3 regions of the Janthinobacterium kochi genome follow, and region 2 is predicted to be linked to each of the others. Evidence: predicted binding sites of a transcription regulator. Region 2 holds the regulator's gene; each other region holds the start of a gene.
The links. Region 2 encodes sigma-54, which starts transcription at its own class of promoters, with help from an activator protein. Its sites were predicted from a motif close to TGGCANGNAANCTGCTTT; they were not measured.
Positions count from the first base shown of each region.

Region 1: prpB (methylisocitrate lyase) is a predicted target of sigma-54. The motif match lies at 2,302-2,319, and genes of this name have one in related genera.
Region 3: ACQ4WL_RS05775 (PEP-CTERM sorting domain-containing protein) is a predicted target of sigma-54. The motif match lies at 4,151-4,168, and genes of this name have one in related genera.

Region 1 is NZ_JBNYXO010000001.1:608,448-614,653, forward strand. It holds partial or broken gene ACQ4WL_RS02905 (T6SS effector phospholipase Tle3 domain-containing protein) at 1-236, opposite strand, end outside; gene ACQ4WL_RS02910 (MBL fold metallo-hydrolase) at 381-1,238, opposite strand; gene ACQ4WL_RS02915 (hypothetical protein) at 1,416-1,652, shown strand; gene ACQ4WL_RS02920 (hypothetical protein) at 1,776-2,024, shown strand; gene prpB (methylisocitrate lyase) at 2,382-3,269, shown strand; gene prpC (bifunctional 2-methylcitrate synthase/citrate synthase) at 3,345-4,499, shown strand; gene acnD (Fe/S-dependent 2-methylisocitrate dehydratase AcnD) at 4,511-6,206, shown strand, end outside.
Region 2 is NZ_JBNYXO010000022.1:31,789-37,994, forward strand. It holds gene rapZ (RNase adapter RapZ) at 1-226, shown strand, start outside; gene ACQ4WL_RS26615 (enoyl-CoA hydratase/isomerase family protein) at 227-1,312, opposite strand; gene hpf (ribosome hibernation-promoting factor, HPF/YfiA family) at 1,448-1,810, opposite strand; gene ACQ4WL_RS26625 (RNA polymerase factor sigma-54) at 1,880-3,358, opposite strand; gene lptB (LPS export ABC transporter ATP-binding protein) at 3,363-4,118, opposite strand; gene lptA (lipopolysaccharide transport periplasmic protein LptA) at 4,118-4,699, opposite strand; gene lptC (LPS export ABC transporter periplasmic protein LptC) at 4,725-5,336, opposite strand; gene ACQ4WL_RS26645 (KdsC family phosphatase) at 5,379-5,912, opposite strand; gene ACQ4WL_RS26650 (KpsF/GutQ family sugar-phosphate isomerase) at 5,912-6,206, opposite strand, start outside.
Region 3 is NZ_JBNYXO010000002.1:316,000-322,205, reverse strand. It holds gene ACQ4WL_RS05805 (HDOD domain-containing protein) at 1-253, opposite strand, end outside; gene ACQ4WL_RS05800 (hypothetical protein) at 250-588, opposite strand; gene ACQ4WL_RS05795 (sensor histidine kinase) at 795-2,360, shown strand; gene ACQ4WL_RS05790 (DUF1697 domain-containing protein) at 2,376-2,963, shown strand; gene ACQ4WL_RS05785 (DUF3224 domain-containing protein) at 2,963-3,364, shown strand; gene ACQ4WL_RS05780 (hypothetical protein) at 3,361-3,540, shown strand; gene ACQ4WL_RS05775 (PEP-CTERM sorting domain-containing protein) at 3,624-4,043, opposite strand; gene ACQ4WL_RS05770 (ArsR/SmtB family transcription factor) at 4,375-4,728, shown strand; partial or broken gene ACQ4WL_RS05765 (DUF6691 family protein) at 4,836-4,976, shown strand; gene ACQ4WL_RS05760 (ChaN family lipoprotein) at 5,020-5,877, shown strand; gene ACQ4WL_RS05755 (IclR family transcriptional regulator domain-containing protein) at 5,892-6,206, opposite strand, start outside.

The sequences.
Region 1 (6,206 bases), on a different contig from region 2:
CCGGGGATTACCAGGTCATCATCGCGGCGCTTCAGACGGGCATTCAGGCCTTCGCACAGGCCTTGTTCCGCCTGCTCATACCATTCACCGTCGGAATTGACGCCGTGCACAAAGATGATGATGCCGGGACGCGGCAGGCGCGTCACCGCTTTCAGAAGCGCATGGCTGAACAAGGTCGTGCCTTCGGCTTCGGCGAGCAGGATGCAATTGGTGTCGAGCGTAGGGTCGGGCGACATGCGGGCGCTCCATCCAGGATGGGAAAGCAGAAACGGCTGCGCCCAAGCAAGCCCAGGCAATCTGCACTGTATGCGGATTGCCTGAGGTGGAACTTGCGTGGTGTCAAGAAAGGAGGAGCGGCGGGCTGGCAGTGCCCGCAGAAATCAAATCGCGTTCAGCGGTATTTTGAGATAGCGCACGCCGTTGTCTTCCGGCTCGGGCAGCTTGCCCGCGTTGATGTTGACCTGGATGGCGGGCAGGATCAAGGTCGGCATGTCCAGCGTGGCGTCGCGGCCCGTGCGCATGGCCACGAATTGTTCTTCCGTAATGCCGTCGCGCAAGTGGATGTTGCTGGCGCGCTGTTCGGCCACCGTCACTTCCCAGCGCGGCGCGCGGCCGTTGGGCGGGTAGTCGTGGCACATGAATAGCCGGGTTTGCGGCGGCAGCGACAGCAGGCGCTGCACGGAGCGGTACAGCAGGGACGCGGAACCGCCTGGAAAGTCGCAGCGGGCAGAACCCACGTCCGGCATGAACAGGGTGTCGCCCACGAAGACGGCATCGCCGATCTGGTAAGCCAGGTCGGCCGGCGTGTGGCCGGGCACGTGCAGGGCGCGCACTTCCAATTTACCGATATGAAACACCTGGTCGGGCGCGAACAGCTGGTCGAACTGCGAGCCGTCTGCCTTGGCGTCATCCTGGTGGTAGACGGCGGCGAAGGCTTGCTGCACCGTCTGGATGGCGGCGCCGATGGCCACGTCGCCGCCCAGCTGCTGCTGCAGGTAGGGCGCGGCGGACAGGTGGTCGGCATGCGCATGGGTTTCCAGCAGCCAGCGGCATTGCAAGCCATGTTCGCGCACGAAGGCGATCACCTTGTCGGCCGACATGGTCGAGGTGCGGCCCGCCTTCGGATCGTAGTCGAGCACGGAATCGATGATGGCGCAGTCCTGGCCATCGGCCTCGTACACGACATAGGTGACGGTGGCGGTGGCGGGGTCGAAGAAAGCTTGGATTTGTGGGGTCATCGCGGCGGCAAAGTACGGACAGGGAAGGGCATTATATCGCCAGAGTACGCTAAAAAAATGTTGGGAATTGACATTGAACATGCGAAAAACAGATAAGCGGGCATGCATGCGCGTGTTGCAGTCGTGCGCACCCTGACGCTTGCTGCGTGGTAACCTCATCCAGACAAGGAGGAATTCATGAACGATATCACTGCACGCAGCGAACAATACCGCGGTTTTACCATTTCCGTGACCCCGCAAAAAGATAACGACGATTTATGGGATTTTACCTACCGCCTGCAGCGCGAGGGCGAGAGTGCGGCGCAAGCGATCACGCGCAGCCGCACCCTGGGCGGCTATGCGGCGCCCGAGACGGCTTGCACGGCTGGCCTGGAAGTGGCCAGGACGGAAGTGGATAATCTGTTGCGTCCTTGAGTCAGCGTAAATCGTTTAGCCCGAAAGTCAGCCTGACCGTGCGCTGGCGCGTGAAACACGTCGCTAGCGGCCGCGCTTCATGCTACGATTTCCACTATTGAGTCAGTCACAAGGAGGCACCCCATGGAAAGCAGTTCTAAAATTCACTATAAAGGTTGGGAAATCGTTCCTCTGGCCGTGCCCACCACCGATGGCAAATGGTCGGCCAGTTGCGACATCGAACGCGCCACCGTGGAAGGCCTGGAAGTGTTCGAAGGCTCGACCATGCAGTTCGTGCGCGACGACGAGGATGGCGCGATTGCCGCCGCCTGCGAAGAAGCGGTGCGCCAGATCGACAACATCATCGCCAACCCGCTGGTGCGCCTGGCCTAGTTTTTTGTTTTTGAGTCTCATTGTGTTCCTGCAGCCGGCGCCCGCCGGCTGTTTTGCATTTGGCGTGCCGGAATGTCTGCGCCCAGCGAGCTAAATCCACGGCCTGTTGCATGTTTCAATGTTTCATGTGAAATGTTTGAAACATAATTGAAACATCGCTGACCTTAATCGTGACATCGCTGTTCCCTTGCGTGACAGTGCGCGCCACGCCGTTACCTGGCCGTTTCCCCCTTATTTCACTGTGCATGGGCGTACTCTCCGGGTAGCCGCGCGGCCCTGGCACGGCATTTGCAATACTGATCCTCATAGCAAGTCCATGAAACATTCGGGACGACCCGAATCCCATAAGGTGAACACATGACTCAATACTCCGCAGGTGCCGCATTCCGCAAGGCCGTCCAGGAAGAATCCCCGTTGCAAGTCGTCGGCGCCATCAACGCCAACCACGCCTTGCTGGCCAAGCGCGCCGGCTATAAAGCCATTTATTTGTCCGGCGGCGGTGTCGCGGCCGGCTCGCTGGGCTTGCCCGACTTGGGTATTTCCAGCCTGGACGACGTGCTGACCGATATCCGCCGCATCACCGACGTGTGCGACTTGCCGCTGCTGGTCGATGCCGACACGGGCTTCGGTTCGTCCGCCTTCAACGTGGCGCGCACGGTGAAATCGATGATCAAGTTCGGCGCTGCCGGCCTGCACATTGAAGACCAGGTGGGCGCCAAGCGCTGCGGCCACCGTCCGGGCAAGGAAATCGTCAGCAAGGAAGAAATGGTCGACCGCATCAAGGCGGCCGTCGATGCGCGCACGGACCCGAACTTCGTCATCATGGCGCGCACCGATGCGCTGGCCGTCGATGGCCTGGAAGCAGCACTGGAACGCGCCGTCGCCTGCGTCGAGGCGGGCGCCGACATGATCTTCCCTGAAGCCATCACGGACCTGGAGATGTACGCCACGTTCGCCAAGGCCGTCAACGTGCCTATCCTGGCCAACATCACGGAATTCGGTTCCACGCCGCTGTTCACGCTGGACGAATTGCGCAGCGCCCACGTGGGCCTGGCCCTGTATCCGCTGTCGGCCTTCCGTGCCATGAACAAGGCGGCCGACAACGTCTACCGCGCCTTGCGCCGCGATGGCACGCAAAAGAATGTCGTCGACACCATGCAGACGCGCATGGAACTGTATGAATCGATCAACTATCATGATTTTGAACAAAAACTGGACGCGCTGTTCGCCGCGCAAAAGAAGTAAGCACCTATACAAGAGCGGGCCTTGGGAGGCCCAAGCCCGCCGCACTGGACTGACAATCATCTTCTGGAGAACACAATGACCGCACCGCAAGTCGCTACTTTCAAGCCTAAAAAATCCGTCGCCCTGTCCGGCGTCACCGCCGGCAACACGGCGCTGTGCTCTGTCGGCAAGACCGGCAACGATTTGCACTACCGCGGCTATGACATCCTGGACGTGGCCGACAGCTGCGAATTCGAGGAAATCGCCTACCTGCTGGTGCACGGCAAGCTGCCGACCAGCGCGGAACTGAGAGGCTACAAGGCCAAGCTGAAATCCCTGCGCGGCTTGCCGTCGGCTGTCAAGTCGGCCCTGGAAGCGCTGCCGGCCGCCGCCCACCCGATGGACGTGATGCGCACGGGCGTGTCCGTGCTGGGCTGCACCCTGCCTGAAAAAGACGACCATAACGCACCTGGCGCGCGCGACATCGCCGACCGCCTGATGGCGTCGTTCGGCTCCATGCTGCTGTACTGGTACCACTACAGCCATAACGGCAAGCGCATCGAAGTGGAAACGGACGACGATTCGATCGGCGGCCACTTCCTGCACCTGCTGCACGGCGAAAAGCCGTCGGCATCGTGGGAAAAAGCCATGCACACCTCGCTGATCCTGTACGCGGAACACGAATTCAACGCCTCCACCTTTACCAGCCGCGTCATCGCCGGCACGGGTTCGGACATTCATTCGGCCATCACGGGCGCCATCGGCGCGCTGCGCGGTCCGAAACACGGCGGCGCGAACGAAGTGGCGCTGGACATCCAGAAGCGCTACGACAATGCCGACGAAGCGGAAGCCGATATCCGCGAGCGCGTCGCCAACAAGGAAGTGGTGATCGGCTTCGGCCACCCTGTCTACACGATTTCCGACCCGCGCAATAAAGTCATCAAGGAAGTGGCCCGTTCGCTGTCGCAGGAAGCCGGTTCCACCAAGATGTTCGACATCGCCGAGCGCCTGGAATCGGTCATGTGGGAAATCAAGAACATGTTCCCGAACCTGGACTGGTTCTCGGCCGTGTCGTACCACATGATGGGCGTGCCGACGGCGATGTTTACGCCGCTGTTCGTCATTTCGCGCACCTCGGGCTGGGCCGCCCACATTATCGAGCAGCGCATCGACAACAAGATCATCCGTCCGAGCGCCAACTACGTCGGCCCGGAAGACCTGGAATTTGTGCCGATCAAGGACCGCAAATAATGAGCACCAACATGAACACCTTGCACCGCAAGCCCTTGCCGGGCACCCAGCTAGACTACTTCGACACGCGCGCCGCCGTCGATGCGATCGCCCCAGGCGCCTACGCCACCTTGCCCTACACCTCGCGCGTGCTGGCCGAAAACCTCGTGCGCCGCTGCGACCCGGCCACCTTGAACGCGTCGCTGAGCCAGTTCATCGAACGCCGCCGTGACCTCGATTTCCCATGGTTCCCGGCCCGCGTCGTCTGCCATGACATCCTGGGCCAGACGGCCCTGGTCGACCTGGCAGGCTTGCGTGACGCCATCGCGGCCCAGGGCGGCGACCCGGCCCTGGTCAACCCTGTCGTGCCGACGCAGCTGGTGGTCGACCATTCGCTGGCCGTCGAATGCGGCGGCTTCGACCCCGATGCCTTCGCCAAGAACCGCGCCATCGAAGACCGCCGTAACGAAGACCGTTTCGACTTCATCGACTGGACGAAAAAGGCGTTCAAGAACGTCGACGTGATTCCGCCAGGCAACGGCATCCTGCACCAGATCAATCTGGAGCGCATGTCGCCCGTGATCCAGGTGCAAAATGGCGTAGCCTATCCCGATACCCTGGTGGGCACGGATTCGCACACGCCGATGGTCGATGCGCTCGGCGTGATCGCCATCGGCGTGGGCGGCCTGGAAGCGGAAAGCGTGATGCTGGGCCGCGCTTCGTGGATGCGCCTGCCCGACATCATCGGCGTCAAGCTGACGGGCAAACCACAGCCGGGCATCACGGCCACCGATACCGTGCTGGCGCTGACGGAATTTTTGCGCAAGCAGAAGGTCGTCTCGTCCTACCTGGAATTCTTTGGCGAAGGTGCATCGCACCTGACCCTGGGCGACCGCGCCACGATTTCCAACATGGCGCCGGAATTCGGCGCCACGGCCGCCATGTTCTACATCGACGCGCAAACCATCAAGTATCTGAAACTGACGGGCCGCGACGACGAACTGGTGAAGCTGGTGGAGCTGTATGCGAAGGAAACGGGCCTGTGGGCCGACAGCCTGGTCGACGCGCAGTACGAGCGCGTCTTGAGCTTCGACCTGTCGTCCGTCGTGCGCAATATCGCCGGGCCATCGAATCCGCACAACCGCGTGCCGACGTCGGAACTGGCCGCGCGGGGGATTTCCGGCGTGGTGGAAAACGAGCCGGGCAAGATGCCGGACGGGGCCGTCATCATCGCCGCCATTACCAGCTGCACGAATACGAACAACCCGCGCAACATGATCGCCGCCGGCCTGATCGCGCGCAATGCGAACCGCCTGGGCCTGACGCGCAAGCCGTGGGTGAAATCCTCGCTGGCACCCGGCTCGAAAACCGTGGAACTGTATCTGCAGGAAGCGGGCTTGCTGCCGGAGCTCGAAACATTGGGCTTCGGCGTGGTGGCATTTGCTTGTACTTCTTGCAACGGCATGTCGGGCGCGCTCGATCCTGTCATCCAGGAAGAAGTGGTGTCGCGCGACCTGTACGCCACGGCCGTTTTGTCGGGCAACCGCAACTTCGACGGCCGCATCCACCCGTACGCGAAACAGGCTTTCCTCGCTTCGCCGCCGCTGGTGGTGGCCTACGCGATTGCCGGCACCATCCGCTTCGACATCGAAAAGGACGTGCTGGGCATCGCCCCGGATGGCAAGCCTGTCCTGCTGAAGGATATCTGGCCATCGGACGAGGAAATCG
Region 2 (6,206 bases):
GATCGCCTTCCTCGACGCGCAACCGAGCGCGCTGGAACTGCTGGCCGACATCCGCGCCTTCATCGAAAAATGGTTGCCGTCATTCAAGTCCGACAACCGCAGCTACCTGACGGTGGCCCTGGGCTGCACGGGCGGCCAGCACCGCTCCGTGTACATGGCGGAACGGCTGGCGCAGTATTTCGGGCCGAACGAGCGCGTAGTCTTGCGCCACCGCGAGCGCGCTTAATCAGTCGAGGTGGCGCAGTGGATGCGCTGACGCCGGCCAGACGGGCGCAAAGAAACGCGCCACCATGGCCGCATCGACCTCGTCGAGGCTGGCCGGACTCCAGCGCGGCGCATTGTCCTTGTCGACCACGAGCGCGCGCACGCCCTCGATCACTTCGCCATGCGCGAAATTGTGGCGCACCACCGTGCGCTCCATGCGCAGGCAATCGGCCACCCCCAGGCGGGCGCCACGCTGCAGCAATTCCAGGGTCACCGACATCATCAGCGGCGAACGCAGGCGCATGGCCGCCAGGGCCTTGGCGGCGAACGCGCTGTCGTCTTGTGCCAGCGAAGCCATGATGGCGGCCACGGAAGGGGCGCCGAAATGGCGGTCCAGCGCCGCGCGCGCCGTGGCCAGAGGAGAAGCCCCCACCTCGGGGTGGAACGGCGCAGCCAGTGCCTTGATGGCCACCGGCAAGGCCTCGCCCGGCGTCGATTCGAACAGATCCAGCAGCGAGCCCATCTGCGCCTCGGGCAAGTACACATCGGCCAGGTCCGTGTACAGGGCATCGGCCGCGTTGATCGTCAAACCCGTCAAGCCCAGGTACAGGCCCAGCTGACCGGCCAGGCGGGAAAGGAAATAGCTGCCGCCCACGTCGGGAAACAAACCAATATTGACTTCCGGCATGGCCATGCGCGTGCGGCCCGTGACGATGCGCAGGCGGTTGCCTGGCCCGGCTTGCGCCACGCCCATGCCGCCGCCCATGACTACGCCATCCATCACGGCGATATACGGTTTCGGATAGAAATGAATCAAATGGTTTAGCGCATATTCTTCCGTAAAAAAATCTTCCAGCTGGGCGCTGCCGCCTTGCGGCGTGGCCAGGCCCGCATCGTAAAAGAAACGGATGTCGCCGCCGGCGCACAGGGCCTTGTCGCTGCTGGAGCGAATGATGACGGCGTCCACCTGCGGATCGTCGCGCCAGGCCAGCAGGGCCGCACTCAGCGCGCGCACCATATCCAGCGACAGGGAATTCAAGGCTTTCGGGCGGTCGAGCACGATGTGGCCCGTGCGATTGCGGATGGAGGTCTGGACGAAGTCGCTCATGGCAGGCAGGAAAGAAGTGAAAGTGCAAACATTCTAGCGCCTGCACGGGGAACATTGCGTTCAACAGGTCCGGGCGCAAAAAAGGGCGCAAGATGTGCGCCCTTAGTTGATCACAACTGCTGGAAGCGGGTGGCCTTAGACGGCGACGACGGCGTCTTCCTCTGAGTTGTCTGGCAGATGCTTGATCGCCTCTTTACCGTGCCCTTGCACTTTGGTTTTGTACTTCATCACTTGCCTGTCCAGCTTGTCGATCAGGGTATCGATGGCGGCATACAGGTCGTGCGCCAGGCTTTCCACGTAGACGGTCTTGCCACTCAGACGCAGGTTGACTTCGGCCTTTTGACGTTTTTCTTTCTCTTTGAGGTTATCCACGGTCAGAATCACGGCAATATCGATAACTTGATCGAAATGACGTTTCACACGCTCCAGCTTCGTTTGTACGTATTCACGGATGGCTGGTGTGACTTCGAGATGATGTCCGCTGATGGTGAGATTCATACACACTCCTAAAGATGATCGGGTTCGTGCGGTCCATCGACTCCGGCCCGCAGAGGAACCGAAAAAAACTTACAAACACTTACGCAGGCTCACTGGCGGAATTTTCAACGCTTCCCGGTATTTGGCAACAGTACGTCGCGCAATCACCATGCCTTGTTCCCCCAGCATGTCCGCAATCTTACTGTCGGATAAAGGATTTTTAGGGTCTTCAGCTCCTGTCAGTTGCACGATCAATGCCCGTATCGCCGTCGATGACGCTTCGCCCCCCGCTTCGGTGGCGACGTGGCTACCAAAGAAATATTTCAACTCGAACATGCCGTGCGGGGTCAGCATGTACTTTTGAGTTGTTACCCGCGAGATCGTACTCTCGTGTAAACCCAGTGTATCAGCTATTTCACGGAGCACAAGGGGGCGCATGGCAACGGCCCCATGCGAGAAAAAGTTCTTTTGTCTTTCTACTATCGCCTGCGCCACGCGCAGGATCGTGTCGAAGCGCTGGCGCATATTCTTGATCAGCCACTTGGCTTCCTGCAACTGTGCGCCCATGGCACCCTCACCCTTGCCCTGCTTGAGCAGGTTGGCGTACATGGCGTTGACGCGCAGGCGCGGCATGACGTCATTGTTCAGGGTCACTTGCCAGCCATTGCGCGCGCGCTTGACGACGACGTCGGGCACCACGTAATCGGACACATCCGAGGCAAAGACGGCACCCGGATGCGGATTGCACTGGCGAATCACGGTCTGTGCTTCGCGCAAGTCTTCCTCATCGCAATCGAGTGCTTTTTTCAGCTTGTTGAAATCGCGCTGGGCAAACCAGGCCAGATGCTTTTCCACGATAACAAGGGCCATGCGCCGCGTCACCATGGCAATATGCGGCAAACGCTTGATTTGCAGCGCCAGGCATTCGGACGCATTGCGCGCGCCCACGCCGGGCGGATCGAAACTTTGCAGCAGAGACAAGGCCGTGCGCATCTCGTCGGCGTCGATTTCCAGTTCTTCCGGCAGGCGCGCCAGGATGTCGTCGAGCGACTCTTCCAGGTAGCCATTGTCGTCGAGCGCATCGATGATCAGCTCGACCAGCGCGCGGTCACGCAATTCGAGCACCGTCACGCGCATCTGCTCCATCAAGTGTTCGCGCAGGGTGCAGTGGTGGGCTTCGAGTTGCGGACGGGAATCTTCGTCGTCGGGCGCCTTGCCCCGGCTCGCCTCGCTCCAGTCGCTGTCGCCGCCATCCGCGGCGGCCGGGCCCTCGCCCGCCTCGCCGTCAAAGGTTTCTGCTTCGGCCGGTGCTGCAGGCGCATCCTGGCCTGGCGGCTGGGGCGGTGCTTCGGCCGGCGCGGCCGTGGAACTCAATGCCCCGTCGGACAGCAGGCGCAGCGAACGGTCGAGCGGGTCATCGAGGCGCTCGAGCAAGGGATTGTCCGTCAGCAGTTGCTCTAGTTCCTGGTGCAATTCCAGGGTAGACAATTGCAACAGGCGTATCGATTGCTGCAACTGCGGCGTCAGTGCCAGGTGCTGCGAAGTGCGCAGCTGCAATGATTGTTTCATTGGCTCACATACGGAAGTGTTCGCCCAGATAGACCCGGCGTACCGACTCGTTGGCGATGATGTCATCGGGGCGTCCCGACGCCAGCACGGAGCCCTGGTTGATGATGTAGGCACGGTCGCAGATACCCAGCGTCTCGCGCACATTATGATCGGTGATCAGCACGCCGATATTGCGCTCCTTCAAGAAGCGCACGATACGCTGGATCTCGATCACGGCGATGGGGTCGACACCGGCAAACGGTTCGTCGAGCAGCACGAAACGCGGGTCGGTAGCCAGCGCGCGGGCAATTTCCACGCGGCGCCGCTCGCCGCCCGACAGGGACAGCGCCTGGTTCTCGCGCAACTTTTCAATCTGCAAGTCGGCCAGCAGTTTATCCAGGCGCTCCTCGATCTCGGCCTTCTTCAGGGGACGGCCTTCGACGGTCTGGATTTCCAGCACGGCGCGGATATTATCTTCCACCGTCAGCTTGCGAAACACAGACGCTTCCTGCGGCAGATACGACAGGCCCATCTGCGCGCGGCGGTGGATCGGCAGGCGGGAAATGTCCACGCCGCTGATATCGATGCTGCCGCCGTCCGACGGCACCAGGCCGACGATCATGTAGAACGAGGTGGTCTTGCCGGCGCCGTTCGGCCCCAGCAAACCCACCACTTCGCCACATTCGACTTGCAGCGAGACGTCATGCACGACCTGCCGCTTGCCATAGGTTTTTTGCAGCCCGCGAACGATCAGGGTGCTGCCGCAACGTGTATTGTCCATTATTTATTTCCTGGCGCAGGCGTGGCCGGCGCTTTCTCCGCCGCCGGTGCCTTGGTCTTCGGCTGGATCACCATGCGCACGCTGCCGCCATCCGGGGTGCTGGTGCCGCTGTTGGAATTTTCCATCGCAAACTCTTCCTTGCGGCTGTCATACGAAATGAAGGCGCCATTGGCCACGTCGGTCGCTTTCGAGCCTTCCAGGCGCGTCACCTTGGCCTTGGAAAACAGTTTTACCACTTCCGTCTTGTTGTCGTATTCCACGCGCTCTGCTTCGCCTTCGACCCACAGGTCGCCCGCGCCATCGCGCTTCTGGCGGAAGGTGGCCAGCTTGCCGGGATCGGCCCAGAAAGTAATGAACTGGTAGCCTTGCGGGTCTTCCGTGATCAGGGCCCGGCCCGCCTTCATGGTCAGCGTCCCCTTGACCAGCACGACGTCGCCCGTCAGGGTACGCACCTGCTTGACGTCATCGACGTGGCCGCTACGTGCCGTGATGACGGCTTCCTTCTCGGAATCGGCCTTCTCGGCATGCGCCACGCCCATGATGGCCAGGGAAAATACGGTCATCAGCAAGATATTCTTCATAGTATGGTTTCCTTGTTTCATTCTGTCATTTTGCCGCCGCGGCCGGGCGCGGTTTCGGCGGGAGGACCATGCGCAGCGCATTCTGCACTTCCACCACGCCGGTGGCATTATTGGCCTTCATGCCGATGCCATTGATGCGCGAGGCGCCCGTCAGAATATCGACAGGCACGTCCGTTTCCATTCTTTCCTCATCCGGGAACACCGTCAGCGCTTCCGTCTTGACTGTCAGGTTCTGCGCCTTCGGACTGGCCACCCGGTCGATCACGACCTTGCGGTACAGTTGCAGCCGGGTATTGTCCTGGTCGATATGCGCCAGTTCCGCATTCATATTCAACGGCGGCATGCCGGGCGTGAGCTTGCGCACGAAGGGCTGGTCGATATCGGACGAATCGTCCAGCGGATAATGCGTGAGCTTGGTACCCGACACGATATAGCTGGGCTTACCCGTCAAGTCCATGCGCACCATGCTGAAATTGGTGATGAAATAGTCGGGCTCATCCAGATGCTTGCTGGCCGTGATGTCCTGGCTATTCTTGTTCATCACTTCGAGCAGCCAAAAGCTGCCGAGCGCGACGACGACCGCGCCCAGCACGGTAAAAATCATGCGCCAGCGATGGGCGCCTCCTGGCTTACGCATAGGGCTTCACTCTTTCAAAGGTCACTGGCGAGGCGCCGCGCCTCACTCCAGGAACGGCGCCATGACGCGCGCATAGTTGTCCTGGGCGCGCAGCAGGAATTCGCAGATTTCGCGCACCGCGCCGCGCCCGCCGCCGGCTTGCGTCACATGGTGCGCCAGGTCCAGCGCTTCCGGACGCCCGCCCGGCACGCTGACGGCAAAGCCCACGCGGCGCAGGATGGGCGCATCGATGACATCGTCGCCGATATAGCCGCATTGCTCTTCCGTCAAGCCCGTCAGCGCCAGCAGTTCGCGAAACGGCGTCAGCTTGTCGTGACCGCCCTGGTGCACATGAGTAATGCCCAGGTCTTGCGCGCGGCGGGCCGTAATGGCCGAGCGGCGCGCGCTGATGATGGCCGTCTGCACGCCCGATTCCTGCAGCAGCTTGATGCCCAGGCCATCATACACATTAAACGTTTTCATCATCTCGCCATCGGGGCCGAAATGCAGGCTGCCGTCGGTGAGCACGCCATCGACGTCAAAGATCATCAGTTTGACCTTGGCCGCGCGCGCCAGGTTGTCCGCTACGCTATCCATTAGATCACCTTCGCTTGCGTCAGGTCATGGATATGCAGGGCGCCCACCAGCTTGCCGTCGGCATCGACGACCAGCATCTGGTTGATGCGGAACTGCTCCATCACGGCCACGGCATCGACAGCCAGGCGTTCGGGCGCGATGCTGCGCGGTTGCGCATGCATGACGTCGCGGATCGCCACTTGCGTGAAATCCTGCACGCGCTCGAACATGCGGCGCAAGTCGCCATCGGTAAACACGCCCACGGGGCGGTTGTCCGCGTCGACGATGGCCGTCATGCCCATGCCCTTCTTCGTC
Region 3 (6,206 bases), on a different contig from region 2:
TGGTCTGGAAGCCCAGGTAAGTAATCGCCTGCTGAATGGTGGTGGCCTTCACTTGCAGGCCATATTGGGATGAGTTGGCCAGGCGCAGGGTCTTGGCCGTCAGCGCCTGGTCGTACGACACTTTTTTCGCCAGCACGGAAATATCGACGTCGTCCTGGTCGATGCTGTTCAACAGTTCCATCACGACGGCGGGCAGCGAGGGCAAGTCATCGAGGTGGGCGACGATATCGTCGAGCGTCAACTGGGTGCTCATGCGGCCTCTCCCGTGCCAAGGCGGTAAGCCGTGACATAGCTGCGCAGCAAGGTAGTGGCCGCGTCTTCGGGATTCTCCGGATCATGCTTGCGGAACAAGTAGGCCAGCCGTTCGCTGTCGGCCGCCTGTTGCGCGGCGATTTCTTCCGGCGAGGGGGGGGGCGCCTGGATCGGCAGCATGTCGATGCCGTGGCGCGGCATCAGGGACAGCATGTTTTCCGTCAATACCGCGCCTTGCGGCAATAGTACTTGTCCATGCGCGTCGAGCAAGACATCCGACAAGACCATGCCAGGACGCACTTGTTCCAGGGGTAGATGTTGATGCATGACCGCCATGACGACTCCTTAGATGATTGCGGGATATTACCATTGCCATCACGCAATGTCTCAACCTGTATCAATGCCCCTGTTGAAAACGGGGTTGCTGTAAATCTTGCCAATAAGCATGTCATACCGTACATTTGCTTCAGGCTGTAGTCCGCCGACGTATCTGCGCCCGCGCCGCGGGCCGGCGACCGGCCTGGCCCGGGGAGTGTTGATCGATGCTGAGTATCCAAGTCCGGCTGACCCTGCTTTTTGTCGTGATCGTCACCTTGGTGTTGGGCATTTCCGGCAGCTATACCCAATATACACTGAGCCAGGAACTCGAATCGGGCAGTGCGCGCCTGCGCAGCGGCGTGCTCACGCGCTTGCAGACCAGCTTGCCTTCCGCGCTTTGGGATCTCGATAAATCCAAGGTCGACAGCATCGTCGCTGCCGAAATGCTGCCGCCGGAACTGGTTGGCATCCGTGTCTACGACGCCTCCGTGGGACTGTTCGCAGGCGAAGTGCGCGATGCGGCCGGCACCCTGGTGCCTTTGACCTCCGACGTGGTCATGGGCGGCACGCCCGTCGAGGCGCCGCTGGTGTTCCGCGACGCCGTGGCGGCCACCACGGGGGGCAAGCCGGTGATCGTCGGCAAGGTCATCGTCAATTTCAGCCGCGCACAGATCGATGCGGCCCTGCGCAGCGAAGTGCGGCGCAAGGTGCTGGAAGTGTTGTTGCTTGACATCATCCTGGTGGGTGCCCTGGCGCTGAGCCTGCGCATCGTCTTCGGGCCCTTGAAACAGTTGCGCGACGGCTTGATTGACCTGGCCACGCGCGGCAGTGATGAGGTTGAGGAGTTGCCGGAAAACCGGCGCGACGAACTGGGCGACGTGATCCGCGGCTTCAATGCCGTGCAGCGCAAGCTCAAGTCCATCATCGAGGGCAGCCGCGAGGCGGAAGACATGGCGCGCCGCTCGCAGCAGGAGACGGCGCAGGCCATGGACGAGCTGCGTCGTGCGCAGGAATCGTTGCTGCAGTCGGAACGCCTGGCCTCGCTGGGCAGCCTGGTGGCGGGCGTGGCGCATGAAATCAACACCCCGGTCGGCATCGCCCTGACCAGCGCCTCGGTGCTGAAGGAAGCCACCGATCACATCAGCGCAGCGGTGGCCGGCGGCAGCGTGAAGAAAACCGATATCGTGCGCTACCTGGAAACGGCCGGCGAAAGCGCGCGCCTGATCATGAACAATGCCTACCGCGCCGCGCATCTGATCCACAGCTTCAAGCAGATCGCCGTCGACCAGGTCAGCGAGGCGCGCCGTTTGTTCGAATTGCGCGACTATATCGGTGAAGTGATCTCGAGCCTGCAGCCGACCCTGAAAAAGACGCGCATCCGCATCGATATCGATTGCCCGCCTGGCATCATGCTCGACAGCTATCCGGGCGCGCTGGCGCAGGTGCTGACCAATTTGGTCTTGAACTGCGTCGAGCACGCCTTCGATGCCGATACGGCCGGTAACATCCATATTGGCGTGCGCCGCGACGGCGAGTGGATCGCCATGCAGGTGCGCGACAACGGCCGCGGCATCGCGCCCGACATGCTCGACCGCGTGTTTGACCCGTTTGTCACCACGCGGCGCGGGCAGGGCGGCACGGGACTGGGCTTGAATATCGTGTTCAACTTGATTGCCAAGCAGTTTGGCGGCACCATCACGGTCAGCAGCACGCTGGGGCAGGGCGCGACATTCCTGCTGCGCCTGCCCACGGTGACGCCGTTACCTGAAAGCACCAGTAGCCAGGCATAGGCAAGGAGAAGAGACATGGCACAGCTAGAAAACAGTCAGCAAGTGGCGCTTTTGCGCGGGATCAATGTGGGCCGCGCCAAGCGCGTGGCCATGGCCGACTTGCGCAAGCTGCTGGGCGACCTGGGTTTTGCGCAGGTGCGCACCGTACTCAACAGCGGCAACGTCGTGTATGACGGGGGCAAGGTGGCGCCAGCAGACGCCGCTGCCCGCATCGAAGAAGTGCTGGTGCTGAAACTGGGCGTGGCGGCCAGGGTGACGGTGCTGTCGGCCAGCCAGTTTGCCGAACTGATCGAACAAAACACCCTGGCGCCGGCGGCTGATGCGGCCCGTCTGCTGACCTTGGTGCTGAACAATCCGGCCGACGTGCAGCGCCTGGCACCGTTGTTGCAGCGGCCGTGGCAGCCGGAAGCGCTGGCGCTGGGGCGATGGGCCGCGTATGCCTGGTGTCCTGATGGCGTGCTGGCCAGCAAGGTGGTGGCGGCGCTCGGCGTACTGCTGGGCGATGGCGTCACCTCGCGCAACTGGGCCACCATGCAAAAACTACATGCGCTGCTGAACGGGTCCGATGCGGCAGCCACATCCTCATTTTCCAAGGAGCACTGATGCCCACCATTAGCGGCGCATTCGACGTCACCATCACCCCGGAAACCTTGTCGGACACGGCCGCGCAGTCGGGGCTGGGACGCTTGTCGCTAGCCAAGCGCTATCACGGCGCTCTCGACGCCAGCGCACAAGGCGAGATGCTCAGCGTGCGCGCCGCCGTGGCTGGTTCGGCAGGCTATGTGGCGCTGGAACGGGTGGAGGGCAGCCTGGACGGGTGGCACGGCAGTTTTTACCTGCAGCACAGCGGCAGCATGACGCGTGGTGCACCCGCCTTGTCGGTGACGGTGGTGCCCGACACGGGGACGGGCCAGTTGCAAGGGCTGTCTGGCAGATTGGCCATCCGCATCGAAGACGGCAAGCATTATTATGATTTCACATATGACATTGCTGAGACGCCATGAACTGGGATATCGTCAAGGGCGTGCTGATCCTGCTGGTCGCCGTCAGCGCCCTGGGCATGGCCTTCGTACTCATGTCCGCCTCGGGGCCGGATAAGGCGGGCTGCATCGCGCGCGCCCTGAAGTCAGGCATTCCTGTGGGTCATATCGAGAGAGTCTGCCGTTTGCTGGACAAGTGAGCATAGACAGGCAAGGCAGCCAAAAAAAATCCGCGCGAGGCGGAATTTTTTTTAATGCAGCGGCATCGGCCACCGAAATAAGCTCAGCTATCGAATTTTTCCTGTTTTTCACGGTACATACTAAAGGCCAGCAAACCCAGCCCCACCAGCAGCATCGAGACCGTGCTCGCTTCGGGCACGGGCGGCGGCACGTTCGCCTGTTGCACGGCGGGGGCCGTGACGACTGCGGGCGGGGACAGTGCGCCCTGGCGTGCGCCGGCGCTGCGCCAGCGCGGGGCCGCATTGAGTGTGTTGCCCTGCGTCAGCAGGCGCGCATATGGCAAGTCCGGTGTTTCCCAGCCAAGATGGTTGCTGCTGTTATTGAAAACAAGACTCTCGTCGCTCACGACCTGATCGCGTGCTGCGTGCGGGTTGCCCGGCATGCCAGCGCCCGTTGCCGCCGCATTCCCTGCACTGGCCGACAGCGCCAACATGGCCACGCATAGCGGCTGAAAGATCTTCATCTTTGACTCCCTGGTTCACCGCGCGGCGCGACCGAAACCGGCCTGCGCTTGGACGGACAATGCGCCTGTACGGGGGCGTATCACGATTTTTCTGATGAGGTCTTATTACAGCACAAATCGTGGCAATTTTGCTACGTATATTTTCTTTAAATTACGAATATTTATCATTTTGATAGCGCGAAGGCTATCGCTGCTGCACACTTTGCATGAGCACGCTATCGTTGAAAAACACTGTTGTTTTTTTGTGCGAATCGCCAGCAGGAAAACAATATATTGATTAGTATATTGTTTATCGCATGATGATCAATATGACCGCCTGTGGGAGGGCAAGATGGAGACAGTTGCAACACAACACGCCGAATATAATCTCGATGCCATGCGCGGCTCGGCCTACAAAGCCAGCTCGCTGCTCAAGGCCATGGGCAATGCCGACCGCCTGATGCTGCTGTGCCAGCTTTCGCAGGGCGAGCATTGCGTCAGCGACCTCGAACAAAAGGTGGGCATCGGCCAGCCGACCCTGTCGCAGCAGCTGGGCGTGCTGCGCGAAGAGATGCTGGTGGCCACGCGGCGCGACGGCAAGCAGATCTATTACCGCGTCGCCAGCGCGCCCGTGCTGGCCGTGCTGCAAGTGCTGTACGCGCAATTTTGCGCGCCGCGCCACCTGTTCAACGACGAAGCGGACTGACCCTGCCATGAGTAGCGCCTGGCAACACTTCACGCCATGGACCTCGCTGGCGGGGGGACATGCTGATCGGCCTGGCGGCTGCGCTATTGATTCTATTCAATGGCCGCATCGCCGGTTTCTGTCCCGGTCCCGCCCTCGTACCCCTGTTGGCGGGGCAGCCGAAGGCGTGGATGTTTGTGGGCGCGATGCTGGCTGGCATGGCCTTGTTTGAAGTGCTGGCGCGCCGCAAGCTACCGGCACCGGCCTGAGACGGTACAATCTGGCGCATCGCCACTTTGGATGCCCACTGACATGAAGACCGTGATTTTCCGCGCCGGCGCGCGTGCCGCCCTGCTGTGCAGCGTGCTGGCGCTGGCTGCCTGCGGCAGCTTGCTGAAGAAGACAGCGCCGCCCGTTCCCGCGCCCGTGGCCGACACCTTGCCCAATCCGCAAGTATTGCTGCTGGGTGAAGTGCATGACAATGCGCAAGGCCACCGCCTGCGCGTCGCAGAGTTGCAGCGCCGCCTGGCAGCCGGCTGGCGTCCCGTGATTGTCATGCAACAGTTCGACCGCGAAAACCAGGCCTTGCTGACGCGCGCCGCGCGCGATTGCGCCGACCCCGATTGCATCATCCGCGTGATGGAGCAGCCGCGCTGGGACTGGAGCATGTACCGGCCCGTGCTGGACCTCGTCATCAGTTACCAGCTGACCCTGGTTGCCGGTAACCTGTCGCCGGCCGAGGCCTCGCGCATTGTGCGCGACGGCATCCAATGGGCCATGCCGCCCGCCATGGTCGCCACTTATCTGGCCGCGCCCGTGCCGACCGACATCCTGGAAGGGCAACAGAAGGAAGTCCAGGCGGCCCGCTGCAATATGCTGCCCGAGATGATGATCAACGGTGTCGTCAACGCCCAGGTGGCGCGCGATATCTGGATGGCCAAGCTGATCCGCGACCAGGCGCCGCGCGATGTGGTGCTGATCGCCGGCAATGCGCATGTACGCAAGGACATCGGCGTGCCCCGCTGGCTGAAGCTGGCCGACCCGCAACTGAACCTGCGCAGCATCGGCTACCTGGAGCAGGGCGGCAGCGGCTACAAGGGTACGTTTGACTTGACGCAAACGATGCCGGCGCAGCCGCGCCCGGACCCGTGCGCGAAGTTTAAAAAATGAGGTTCAAGAAATAGTTACTGCTGCACCCGCACCAGGGCGCTGACCCGGCTTGCCGTATCGAGCAGTTTCGGCAAGCTGTGTTCCAGCAAATGCGCCACGGACGGTCCCGCCGTCTGGCCGCTGACATTGATCGCCGCCACCACCTTGCCGGCCCGGTCGAACACGGGCGCGGCCAGGGCGATCAAGCCCTGTTCCAGCTCTTCCTGCACCAGGCACCAGCCCTGGCGTCGCACTTGCGCAATCTCTTCCATCAAGACTTCGATATCGACCTTGGTCGCCGGCGTGATTTTCAGCAGCGCCATTGTCGACAGCCGTTCGCGCAGCATGTC